4 regions of the Paenibacillus germinis genome follow, and region 2 is predicted to be linked to each of the others. Evidence: riboswitches for the same ligand, from Rfam matches in the RefSeq annotation. Region 2 holds a riboswitch; each other region holds the start of a gene.
What was found. A riboswitch is a leader RNA that binds a small molecule or an ion and turns the genes downstream of it on or off. The one in region 2 is predicted to bind cyclic di-GMP.
Positions count from the first base shown of each region.

Region 1: another riboswitch for cyclic di-GMP. It lies ahead of GC102_RS28495 (putative bifunctional diguanylate cyclase/phosphodiesterase); the one in region 2 lies ahead of GC102_RS38320 (hypothetical protein).
Region 3: another riboswitch for cyclic di-GMP. It lies ahead of GC102_RS39955 (putative motility protein); the one in region 2 lies ahead of GC102_RS38320 (hypothetical protein).
Region 4: another riboswitch for cyclic di-GMP. It lies ahead of GC102_RS13985 (hypothetical protein); the one in region 2 lies ahead of GC102_RS38320 (hypothetical protein).

Region 1 covers NZ_WHOC01000149.1:221,139-224,397, reverse strand. Annotated here, with positions in the region: gene GC102_RS28495 (putative bifunctional diguanylate cyclase/phosphodiesterase) at 1-1,688, opposite strand, end outside; cyclic di-GMP riboswitch class I at 1,751-1,843, opposite strand; gene GC102_RS28490 (HAD family hydrolase) at 2,050-2,700, shown strand; gene GC102_RS28485 (GNAT family N-acetyltransferase) at 2,742-3,164, shown strand.
Region 2 covers NZ_WHOC01000198.1:100,446-103,704, forward strand. Annotated here, with positions in the region: gene GC102_RS38315 (S-layer homology domain-containing protein) at 1-896, opposite strand, end outside; gene GC102_RS38320 (hypothetical protein) at 1,161-1,403, opposite strand; cyclic di-GMP riboswitch class I at 1,450-1,544, opposite strand; gene GC102_RS38325 (S-layer homology domain-containing protein) at 1,824-3,259, opposite strand, start outside.
Region 3 covers NZ_WHOC01000019.1:519,582-522,840, reverse strand. Annotated here, with positions in the region: gene carB (carbamoyl-phosphate synthase large subunit) at 1-255, shown strand, start outside; gene pyrF (orotidine-5'-phosphate decarboxylase) at 351-1,040, shown strand; gene pyrE (orotate phosphoribosyltransferase) at 1,080-1,721, shown strand; cyclic di-GMP riboswitch class I at 1,809-1,894, shown strand; gene GC102_RS39955 (putative motility protein) at 1,915-2,115, shown strand; gene GC102_RS04825 (LysR family transcriptional regulator) at 3,017-3,259, opposite strand, start outside.
Region 4 covers NZ_WHOC01000070.1:133,621-136,879, reverse strand. Annotated here, with positions in the region: gene GC102_RS13990 (MDR family MFS transporter) at 165-1,388, shown strand; cyclic di-GMP riboswitch class I at 1,499-1,593, shown strand; gene GC102_RS13985 (hypothetical protein) at 1,696-2,001, shown strand; gene GC102_RS13980 (exopolyphosphatase) at 2,137-3,051, shown strand; gene gloA2 (SMU1112c/YaeR family gloxylase I-like metalloprotein) at 3,127-3,259, shown strand, end outside.

The DNA of each region.
Region 1 (3,259 bases), on a different contig from region 2:
ATATGTTCACAACCAAATCTTTCTAGAAGAATTAGCTGTTCATGAGTTTCTACACCTACGGCAACAACATTCAAATTTAAATTATGTGACATGGCCATAATAGCTTTAATGATAGAAGATGTAGATATGCTGGTGGAAATGTCTTGAACGATTGATTTATCAATTTTCAAAGTATCGACTGGCGATTTATGTAAATAACTTAAAGAAGAATAACCTGTTCCGAAATCATCTACAGAGATTTTTACTCCCTCTTTCTTTAAAGCAGTAAGCTTTTCCATACAGCTGAGGCTGTTATACATCGATACACTTTCGGTGATTTCGAGTTCTAAGTACTGTGCTTCCAGCTCATTTTGATGGAGAATCTCGAGAATCATGGTCACCAAATCTTCTTGATGAAGCTGGACAGCCGATATATTGACTGCAATTGGAACAGGCTCCATACCCGCATCTTGCCATTTTTTCATTTGTAAGCAGGCTGTTTGTAGTACCCATTTTCCAATTGAAATAATTAGTCTGGATTCTTCTGCAATAGGAATAAATTCCTTCGGCGAGACGCTTCCTAACTCGTGGCTATCCCATTTTAGTAAAGCTTCTACGCCGATTATTTTGCCGGTAGCAATATGACATTTGGGTTGGTACATCAGGTAGAGCTCATTATGTTCTAGGGCTGTCCGGAGGGATTGTTCACATGCGCTTCTCCTCGAATGAATGACACTCATTTCCTGTTCATAAAATTGATAATGGTTTCCACCACGTTCTTTGGCCAGATACATCGCATGATCGGCATTTTTCAGTAAAACCTCCGGATCTTCTCCATCGATAGGATACAAAGAGATGCCAATACTGGTGGAAACAAAAACATTTCGCCCGTCGATTTGGAAAGGATCTTCCAATTGTTGGATGATCTTTTCCGCTTGCTCAGCAGCTGACTGCCGATTTCCGAATGGGTACAAAATCACAAATTCATCGCCACTTAGTCTGGAGACAATGCTTTGTGCAAACAAGCTTTCAGAGAGCAATGCAGAGAACTTTTGCAATACGAGATCTCCTAAGGGATGACCTAAAGTATCATTGATGAGCTTAAACCGATTTACATCAAGGAAGAGTAGAGCTAAGCTCTGATTATGTTGTTTGGCTTTGTTTAACGCATCATGGAAAAGCTGATTGAACTGGTTGCGATTCGGCAAACCTGTCAGAAGATCAAAGTAGGCTAGCTGTTGTATCATATCATCGGACTTCTTTTTTTTAGTCAAATCGCGAAGATAAGCTGTATAGACAAGCTTTCCTTTATACGTAGTGCTCGTAATCGTTAGTTCCGCTGGAAATACACTGCCATCCGATCGAAATGCTTTCAATTGGATTCGCTTCCCGATAATCGTTTCGTCTTTGGCCGTAAACAGCAGATTTAAGAAGGTTGTCTCCTGGCCATCTTTTTCAAAAAGAAAATCGATTAATGTAAGCCCTAAAGCTTCTTTGCGTTCGTATCCAAAAAGGACTTCTGCCGCAGGATTAAACGCAATGATCCTCCCACTTGAATTAAACATCATGATACAATCAATAGCAGACTCTAAGAGGGAAGCTTTGAGTGCTGTTTTGTTAGTAAAGGATATGTAAAGAGCAATTATTGAAATAATGAACGTTAGCAATATGAGGTAAATAGGAAAACTATCCGTTAGGGTATGATGCATGAATCCACCTCATTTCGTATAAATAAAAAAGTCCATCCCGAATGAAAGGATGAACTCCTTGACTCGGTAACCTGTCGTCCATAGCATCCCAATTAGGGATGCCTTAGGTCATGGCTTTGCGTCCCATTGTTTCCAATGGTTTGCTTTTAACGATTCCATATATGTAGTTCAAAAGGCACTAGTTAATGATGTGAAAGGCTTATATACCAGTTAATACGCCTCATTATAAATAGTTAAAAATGACGTGTCTATAGCGGTATTTGCATATAATTAGCGAATTATGTCGAAATCAACTAAAAATAATTAATAATGCTAATTTCTTGATTTTTCTATAGTTCTAGAGATGGATAGGTGAGGTTCAATGAGTAAATTAGGCCAAGTTCGAGGCATTATTTTTGATATGGATAATACACTGCTGAGGTCTAGCATTAATTTCCAAATGATGAAAAAGCAAGTGGCGGACTACCTTACCGAGAATGATCTATTGCCGGTTGGTTTTCCGATTCAAGAGCATACCACATCAACCATGATTGAGTATGTAAAAGCGAATGGGATGCCTGAAGAGTCCTATATAGAAGTGATGAATATGGTTGTTCAACATGAACTAATAGGCATGGAGGGTGCAGGACTGGAATCCCAGGTTTCCGAGCTTCTAAATGTTTTAAAGACGGGCTATGTCCTGGTTATTGTGACTAATAATTCATACAAAGCCGCAGTACGTGCGCTGGAAACGACAGGAATTCATCCATACTTTGATTTGATTATCGGAAGAGAGCAGATGAATGCCATGAAACCATCTCCATCCGGATATTTAACCGCTAAGCAGCATTTTCCACAAATTCTTGAGAGCGAATGGATATCGATCGGTGACTCGTGGATAGACGGCAAAGCATCCATAGATGCAGGAGTTCCCTTTATCAGCTATGGGCCCAGCGGACATCTGATGGAGGAGAAGGGAATCACCCCTGTAGCGCATGTTGACAGCTTGCTTAAGTTGTTAGATTATGTGTAGATAACGAAAAACGAAAGTAGTGAAAAAAGATGTTAATAAATGTGAAATCCCGACTAAAAGAAAATGACATACAAGAACTGCTGAGTTACAGCGTTTTTCCCGATCCAGAGGCGTTGCAACCTGTCATTGAGCGTTATGAAAATGATGCTAATCTATGGTTGTTTGGGTATGAATCCGAAGGTATCTTAGTGGGCATCATTGGCTTTGAGCTCAGTGATAATCAGGAAATGACGATCACTCATCTGGCCGTTGAACCGGAGAGCAGAGGGGTAGGCTTTGGACGAGGGATTATTCTTGAAATTATTGAAGATATGCACCCCGTTCGAATCGTGGCAGAAACGGATGAAGAATCGGTCCAATTTTATCGGAATATTGGGTTCGTCATTCGCAGCCTTGGGGAGAAATATCCTGGTGTAGAGCGTTTTCTATGCACATATGAGGTAGAAGAAGCGGAAGTGGATTAAGAGATTGTTGGGTACGTTACATTAGCGGAACTACGATTTTTTATTTTTGGAAAAAGCCGTTAAAAATTGAAATCGCGGATCGTCGTTCCCCCAAA
Region 2 (3,259 bases):
GCATTCACCTTTAAATGACCTATCGTCGCATTATCGCCATCTAACTTAAGGTTTGCGCTGAATTCTGCGCTTCCCTGTGAAGCTGCTTGTCCAGGGGCAACTAACTCAAGCTGTTGGATGGACTGAATTTGATGATCACGGATGACTGCTGTCAGCTTGGCACCACGTAATACGTTGCGATTTTTCGCAGCAAAAATACCTTTCACTTCATCTTTAGCTGTATAGCTTATACCGGATACTTTAATTTGTCCGCTATCTGTGATGTCTTCAATCACAAGAGGCAGCAGGTTAGAAACAAATACGGCAATTGATGCTGCTTCCTGTCGGATCAATCCGCTCTGTGGGTGAACGTTACCATTATCCGTCTTTATGATTCCAGCTTGAATAGCTTCGAGCAGACTTTCTCGTGCCCAACTACTTGCAGTAGATAAATCGCTTGGCGTCGTTACGCCTGTATGTTCTGATTTTAGGCCCAACGCTCTGGTTAATACAACAGCCACTTGTTCTTTGGTTATCGACTCATTCGGTTGAAACGAATTACCTGTACCTGTCATCCAACCTTTCTCATAGAGGGCTTCAATGTACGGAGACGCCCAGGAAGAAGCCACAACATCCTTAAATGAACTTGTTCCTTTTGCCTTCACTTCAATATGGAAAATTCTCGTAATTAGCGCAGCAAATTCAGCACGGCTAAGATTCTTATCCGATTGAAATGATTGATTCTCATAACCATCCATGAGTCCACGTTGTAATGCGCTTAGCACACCATCATTTTTCACTTCATCTATGTACTTCAAATCTTTGTTAGGCTGCTCAGCGAAAACAGTAGTCTGGCTCATAGCGGCTGACAGTAACATGGTAGCAACAACAGCTTTGTTTTTCGGGGTTAATTTCACGTAGTTTAGCTCCTTATGGTGTTTTTAGTCTTTTAATTTCATTTCAGGACTTTATACCTATTATTCTTATTATAGATGCTGAATTTAATTATTTAAAGATATTTTATCTTATATTTCGACATATTTTACAGACGATTGTCGGACTAAAGACATTATTACATTACTGGTCTCGACTGCACGATTAAAAGAAATAGGCGTCCATTCCCCGATAATCCAGAGAATAGATCGCCTATACATTGTTTTTTCTATCAAATTCAATTATTGCTATGAAGCAAAAAAAGTTTTATCCGGAAAACCGTCTCCCTCTGCATAACATCTTGCAATAGCTGAAGCAGCCTTCATGAACATATGGTCTTTGGTTGTACCCGGGACTCTCTCTAGCTGCCGAAATTCTTCTTGAACTAGATTAAATTCAATTTCACCCAAACTTTCTTCTGTTGGACCAAATTTGTATATGACCTTTTCGGCATCGTCGAATACTTTAATCAGCATAAGATATGTTGCCATTTTGGGACCCTCCTTTCTTTTTTGGCAATAAAAAAACAAGCCCCTAAAGAGTATCCCGGCTATCATCCCATGACATGTGACTCATGGCTTAGACCCGTGGCTTTGCGTCTCCACCTTTCGATGGATTTGCCTTTGTTCATTATTGCTTGATATTAGGTGTGTTTCAGTGATTATTTCTAGTTGTAAAGAACTATCTATTTCCATGGTATTCCATAAAATAATGAAATTCAACATATTTCTACAAAAGAGAGGGAATCCGTACACAAAGTGTGTGATTTCATACAAAAAAGTTTAGGTAGAACAATGTTCTTGGCGTTACGCCCTTCTACATTCATACCCTACCATCGTACTGATATCCATCCTCCAAATAAGAAACGACCGTCCCAACTAGGGTACGGTCGCCAAATTCGCCTGCTACATTTAATTAATAAATTTTAAAACTTTCAAAGATTGATACAGTATCTTAGCACTTTGTCCTCGATCCGCAGGTGTTGCAGGGGAGAAGGTTGAATCGGTAAGACCATTAACAATGCCTTCCTGTATACCAACTGCAACTGCCTCTCTTGCCCATGGCTGAATGCTCAATTGATCTCCAAATTTGTTAATAGCCGCGTTCTTTTCCGTTTCCGTTAATTGTTTTGTGTATCCGCCTGCTTGCAGCATACTGTGAACCATTTTCATCATTTCCTGACGGGTAATCGGTTGGTTTGGTTTAAAGGTACCATCCTCATATCCACTTACTAAACCAGCCTCAACAGCAGCATATACGGGCGCAGCATACCATGCGTTTGTTTGTACATCATTAAATTTTGCAGGCAATCCACTCTTTGGCTGAATGCCAAGCCCTCTTATGAGTAAGGCAGCAAATTCAGCACGTGTAACTGGACTATCATATCCAAAAGAACCGTTATCATAACCAGAAACAATGAATTTAGATGCCAGGGTTTCAATTGCTTCCTTGGCAAAATGAGACGAAGGTACATCTTCAAAAGTTTTTACATTCTTCACTAAGGAATAAATGGAATTACCCTTACGTATCATATTTGCTTGCAGTGTTCCATCTTCACTAACCGTGAAAAACGTTGGAACTGGATAGTAAGTATTTGTAATGGGATCAAATACCACACCAGCCAAATTCTTGATAGCAGTAATGTTCGTCAGCCCAGGAACCAATAGGGAATGCTGAATGTAAGAGTTTACTGTGGTTATCTCGGTTTGTTTATCCCCAGACACCGCTTGTATTGTAAAATCAATTGGTTTTAATACTTGCTCTACAGAGGATTTTTGAAGCAGGATACCAAAAGACTTTTCTAACTCGGCATCAATTTTGCTTAAAGATACTGTGATTTTTGTAGTATCTATAGCTAGACCTTGTTGTTCAACTGCTTGTTTGATCGAATCCGCACTAAACTTTACTTCCCCTATTGAAGATTGAACGTGAATCATAGTTTCGGCATTCAAGGAGGCTGCTTGTGTGATTGCAGATGCACTTAACTCCGTTTGAGCAAAGTCCCCTTGTCCTTGAATCTCTATAACAACCGTTTTAATCAAAGAATCCACTTGACTCAGTAATTGCTTAGCAATGATTTCAGCCAATTGTTTATTTGTAAATGTAAGCTTGACTACAATTTGTCCCTTATCGTTAGTACTTATCTCCACTTTTGGTACAGTTGAATCTGGTACCGTTCCTGAACCTGAACCTGAACCTGAACCTGAATCTGATCCTGAACCTGGATTTGGATTTGGATTTGGATTTGGATCTGGAACATGAATTGGATCTGTTCCCTGATCTGGAGTCCCTATAGTCTCAATACTCTCCAATACCGATAGATTTTTGCTTTCTCCGGATGTATTCA
Region 3 (3,259 bases), on a different contig from region 2:
CTTCCAGTGACGACTGTGAACAAGCTGAGCGAAGGTTCGCCTAACATTCTGGATCTCATCCGCAGCGGAGATGCACAGTTCGTTGTGAACACTCTCACTAAAGGTAAAGAGCCAGAGCGTGACGGCTTCCGCATTCGTCGTGAAGCGGTTGAGAACGGTGTGGTTTGTATGACATCACTCGATACAGTAAGAGCGCTTGTTAATATGCTTGAAGCAATCAACTTCTCCTCACGTGCAATGCCAATTCATGTCTAAGACTATGCTTACGAAGTCAGTTTTGCTAAAGCAAAACTCTAAGGAGAGTGACGAACTTGAGTACGCTAACTCGCACAGATGTTACAGGACGCATTATGGTCGCTTTGGATTATGCGAACGCAGAAGGTGCTGAAGGGCTGCTCAAGCAGCTCGAAGGCATCCCTTGCTACGTGAAGGTGGGCATGCAGTTGTTCTATGCTGCGGGTCCCGGCTTCGTCGCGAGTCTGAAGGACCGCGGCTACAAGGTGTTCCTCGATGTGAAGATGCATGACATTCCGAACACGGTCAAAGGCGGCGCGGAAAGCGTGACGCGCCTTGGGGTTGACGTGTTCAATGTCCATGCTGCCGGAGGCAAGCAAATGATGGAAGCCGCCTTGGAGGGTGTCGACAAGGGGCAAGTCGTTGGAGCTGCACGTCCGATCGTTATCGGCGTGACGCAATTAACAAGCACCAGTGTACAGGTGCTGAATGACGAGATCGGCCTGACCGGTACGGTTGAGCAGGCCGTCATTCGTTATGCCCGCTTAGCGCATTCTGCGGGGCTTCAGGGTGTTGTCGCGTCACCGCTTGAGGTGACTGCGATTAAGGCGGCGTGCGGTGACGGGTTCGTCACCGTGACGCCAGGCATTCGCCCTGCTGGAGCCGACGTAGGCGACCAGTCGCGAATCATGACGCCGGCTGAAGCGTTCGCGCAGGGGACGGATTACGTCGTGATCGGTCGACCGATCACAGGCGCAGCGGATCCAAGAGCAGCAATTGAAGCGATTATCGATTCAATCGTATAACATGCTTTGTCTAACAACGGAAGGAACGGTGGTAGGAACATGAGTCAACTCGAAACAATTGCGCAGCATATTGCGGCGTCATTATTAGATATAGAAGCGGTAGCACTTCGACCGCAGCAGCCTTTTACATGGACTTCAGGCCTCAAATCACCAATCTATTGTGACAATCGTCTGACGATGTCACACCCGGCAATTCGCGAAGCGATCGCTGACGGCTTCGCAGCTTTGATTCAAGAGAAATTCCCGGATGCAGAGGTTGTTGCTGGTACGGCAACAGCGGGTATTCCTCATGCCGCTTGGGTTGCTCAAAAGCTAGGTCTCCCGATGATCTACATTCGTGATAAAGCCAAAGGACATGGCAAAGAGAACTTGATTGAAGGCACTGTGAAACCAGGACAAAAGGTGATCGTGATTGAAGATCTTATCTCTACGGGTGGCAGTTCTTTGAAAGCAGCTATTGCTGTCAAAGAAGCTGGTGCTGTAGCGTTGGGCGTGCTGGCGATTTTCTCCTATCAGCTAGATAAAGCTACAGAAGCGTTCCAAGCTGCTGATATGCCACTATACACACTTTCCAACTACTCTACACTGCTTGAAGTAGCTCTAGAGAAGGGGAAAATCAAACAAGAAGACATGGAATTGCTTCGTTCTTGGAGATCGAATCCTGCTGCGTTTGGTGTTTAGGACTGTATCTGCTTAAATTGAAATGCGAAGATTGACGAATTGTGTAAGAATATCCTATACTGTATAAGTGCTAGGTACTGCCTAACATCTGCGAAATGGCAAATGACGCGAAAGCGACAGACGCAAAGCTATAGGGGCTACTCGGTTATACCGTATGCTTGCCAGCTACCGAACGATGAGAGGAGGAGTGCTCGTGAATATCAATAGTGTTCTAACTGCGATTAGTGGTGGAGACGCTTTGAAGCAAGCCGTTGGCATTCAGCTTTTAAGCAAAGTAAGTGATATGCAAGCAGCTTCATCTAGTACATTAGTACAGGATTTTGCTAAATCCCAACAGCTGGTTACCGCTTCAGCGACACCGCATTTGGGTGGCAATCTCGACATTTGCATATAAGTTCATAACGGAAGAAGCTCTACCTTTACGAAAAGGAGAGCTTCTTTTTACTTATAAGAATTTATATGTTTTGGGTTAGGGGGTAAAGCAAAGCTTATTCCCTCCTGATGTTTGTTTTCTGATCTGTGGAAGAAATTACAGCGTAGAGCGGACGGGCTTAGATAGAGTAACAACTGCTAGATGCAAATTAAAGTTGCCCAAATTGATGCATGTCTATGTAGTGGTGGTTGTTGATACTTGAGTGGCCCGAGTACTCCGAATGGTGCGATTCCGACTAGAGATTATCCTTGCCCACCGAACTGTTGTACTTTGTGCAACAATCCGGCGGTTTTTTTGGACAAATTGGCTTTTTGTTGTACCGCGTACAACAATTTGGCGGGAATCGCTCAGAAATAGGCGTTATAAGCTCGAATTGTTGTACGAAATACAACAATAGCAGGCTACTCCGGCGTGAGATGGGTGTATTGTTGCACAAAATACAACTTGGACTATCGTGTACTCGGGGATTTTCAATTGGCGGTTACCCAACATGTGGCGGATGCCCAACTGCTAGATGGAAATTAAAGTTGCCCAAATTGATGCATGTCTAAGTAGTGGTGGTTGTTGATACTTGATTGGCCCAAGTACTCCGAATGGTGCGATTCCGACTAGAGATTATCCCTTGCCCGCCGAACTGTTGTACTTGTACAACAATCCGGCGGTTTCTTTGGACAAATTGGCTTTTTATTGTACCGCGTAGTACAAACTGCAACTTCAAGTTGCGAAATAGCGATTGGGAGTTTAAATTGTTTTAGATAATACTACAATGGTAACCACTATAGCCCATCTGCCCTCACGAAAGCTGAATGACTTAAAAATTGAATTTTGGAGTTTTGAATAATAGTTATATCATTTTCTGAGGCTATTCTTTGGTCAGTTGTTGAATGAATGTTTGCAAGGGCTGGGACATCCACTTTTTGGGGTGCAGCAGCAGTTGAAGGTCCAATTTTAAGTCCGAATGTGAAAAAGGAAGATGGGCTAGTTTCCCTTGTTCCAGTTCATTCTGTACGGCAATTTTGGGCAGCAGGGCGATACCAAGTCCATTCATGACGCAGTGTTTGATTGTTTCTAAATTACCGAGCTCAAATCCAATTTGAAGCGGGAC
Region 4 (3,259 bases), on a different contig from region 2:
GCGCATGGACACTATGAACACAATAGACACGCTTTTTTTTGCACTCTCCGTCGGAGAGTGTTTTTTGTTTTGGAGACACATATCGTCATTTTTCGTGTATAATTGAAATTCGGTGTCGATTTCTTGACCTGCGGTAAATTAAACAGCGATAGGAGTCATCTCAAATGAATCGATTACGTGGTTTTTTAAGTTCTTATCATCCCATTGTACATACGTTAATTCTTGGAACCGTTATGGCTAGGGCTGCGTCCTCCATGAGTTTGCCTTTTCTAGCGATTTATTTAGCCAGACATACGTCGATGAGTGCGGTGATGATCGGAATTGTCATTGGAATGGGTTCTTTGGCTGGGACCGTAGGCGGTTTTATAGGAGGCACCTTATCGGACCGATTCGGAAGACGCATTATTATGCTAGCAGCTCTTTTCGGCTGGGCGTTCGTCTTCTTAGGCTTCGGCATGGTTAAACTACCAATCCTGTTTATGCTGCTCAATATGCTGAACGGCTTGTGCCGATCCTTTTATGAGCCCGTTTCGCAGGCGTTGATGGCAGACCTTACAGAACCTGCGAAGCGACTTAAAGTATTTTCGATGCGGTATATGGCTATTAATCTTGGTGTTGCAGTCGGACCACTTTTGGGGGCCTTTTTCGCTACGATGAACGGTGCGCTGCCTTTTCTCATCACAGGAATCATTTATTTTATTTATGCGGTCACCCTTTACGCACTGCTCATCGCTTTTGGCATCAAGAAAATCGAGGGTGAGAAGAAATCTTCGGTTACCTTTGGTTCTGCTGTGCGAGTGATTCGCAGTGATATGACTTTTCGCTTGTATATCCTTGGTGGCATTATTGGTGCTATCGGATACTCCCAGGTGATGGTAACACTTTCGCAATATTTGGAGCAGAGTTTTGTCGATGGTGTGAAAATGTTTGCGATCTTGATGAGTGTGAATGCGATCGTCGTTATTGCCATGCAGATTCCACTTACACGTTTGGCAGAAAAGTACACGCCGCTTGTTGCAATTGTAATTGGCAACCTAATGTTTGCTCTAGGGGATGTTGGCTTTGCGTTTTCGCACTCGCTGGCATGGCTTATTATTTCGATGAGTATTTTCACGCTTGGCGAGATTCTAAATTACCCCGCTGCTAATATGTTGATTGACAAATTAGCTCCGGAGCATATGCGTGGCACGTATTTTGGCGCTCAAACATTAACGAACATAGGCCACTTTATTGGACCTTGGGTAGGTGGGTTCTTGCTCGTTTCTTATGGTGGAAATACGTTGTACGTTCTTATGGCTGTTCTTACGATTACGGGATCCATTTTCTACTGGAGAGGCTCAATTCGTCAAATGATGTTGAAAAATACGTCGAAAAAAGAAAATTTATGAAAAATATTGCAAAATTAGTTCTTAGGAACTATTCGATTTCAAAACGAGTTCCCGTATCCTTGAGAGAGTAGATATTTATTCTCTTAGCGACTTAGATATTTAGTAAGACATCTCGACAAAGGCAAAGCTGGCGAAAGCCAGTGACGCAAAGCTAAAGGGGCTTCCTTGTCCTGCAAACCGGACTCGCAGCCAGCCAGCCGCCGAACGATTGGGTATCAACATCAGAACCCCTCCGATCGGTTCACTATGGTGGGGTTTTTCTCTGTCATAACAAATTAATGTGAAAATAAAAGGAGGATCCAGCAGCATGCAATCAGAAGGAATACTACAAGAAGAACAAAAAGTGACTTCGCTATGTGGTAATCATGTTGCCCGTTTGGTGCCTTCCTCGGATGGACCAAAGCTCATGATTAATCGGGAAGTATACGCGTTAAATGAAGCTTGTTGGGATGTTGAAATGTTTCATGGGAGAAACAATAGCATCTTGATTTTCTACTGGAAGGGCGAGGTTAAGCTTTCTGTAAAAATGCCGCCGATGCCGCAAATTGAAGCATTTTTGACAAGACTTTATCAATGCTTATCATCCAAATTAAGAACGGTACAGCCTATATAGGCGTACCGTTTTTTTATTTCCAGCTGAAAGGGATTTATAAAGACAAAATGATTGTCACAAATTGACACGAGCTGATATAATGAATGTCGAAGGTTTTAGTAGTGCTTTGGAACTATTATTAGGGGGATACATAGCATGAGATTAATCACACGTTCGGATTTTGATGGCTTAGTATGCGCGATGCTTTTCAAAAAGTTAAACATGGTGGATGAAATGAAATTCGTCCATCCCAAAGATATGCAGGACGGTTTGATCGAGGTTTCGGAAAACGATATTTTGGCCAATGTCCCTTATGTAGCGGGTTGTGGCTTGTGGTTCGATCATCATTCCAGTGAACTTGAGCGGATGGGCGAAAAGGTTGAGTTCAAAGGGGAAACCCGAATCGCGCCAAGTGCGGCACGTGTTGTTTATGATTACTATGGAGGGCGTGAGACCTTCGGAGATATCGATGATATTATGCGCGGGGTGGATAAAGCGGATTCGGCACAGTTCAGCAAAGAAGATATTTTGAATCCAAGTGGATGGGATCTATTATCTTTTATCATGGATGCTCGAACGGGTTTAGGGCGCTATCGCGACTATCGGATTAGTAATTATCAATTGATGGAAGATCTTGTGGAGCACTGTGCAACGATGTCCGTTCATGAGATTATGGAATTGCCGGATGTGAAAGAGCGTGTGGCGCGATATTTTGAATTAGATGCTTTATATCGTGATATGCTTCAAACCTATACGCGGACGGAAGGCAATGTTATTATTACCGATCTTCGTGATGTGGAAACCATCTATCCAGGGAACCGTTTCATGGTGTATGCCCTTTATCCAGAGCAAAATATATCGATTTGGATCGTCGATGGCCGAAATAAACAAAACTGCGTCTTTGCTTGTGGTCACAGCATTGTGAATCGCTCGTCGAAAACGAATATTGGTAACTTGATGCTCCAAAATGGTGGAGGCGGTCATCATGCAGCTGGTACTTGCCAAGTTGACTATGTGCAAGCTGAGGAAGTTTTGAAGAAAATTGTTGAAACGATGAGAACAGACGGATAAAATAAGTGAAACGGACTGCAGGATGGGAGTTCCCGGAATGCGGTTTTTCACTAAATGGGGACAGGGGGGAATGGAGTGGAGTTAGAACAAATTCATCATGTAGCGATCATTAGCTCCAATTATGAGCGATCGAAACACTTCTATGTCGATTTACTTGGATTAACGGTCATTCACGAAACGTATCGTGCAGAACGTGACTCCTATAAGT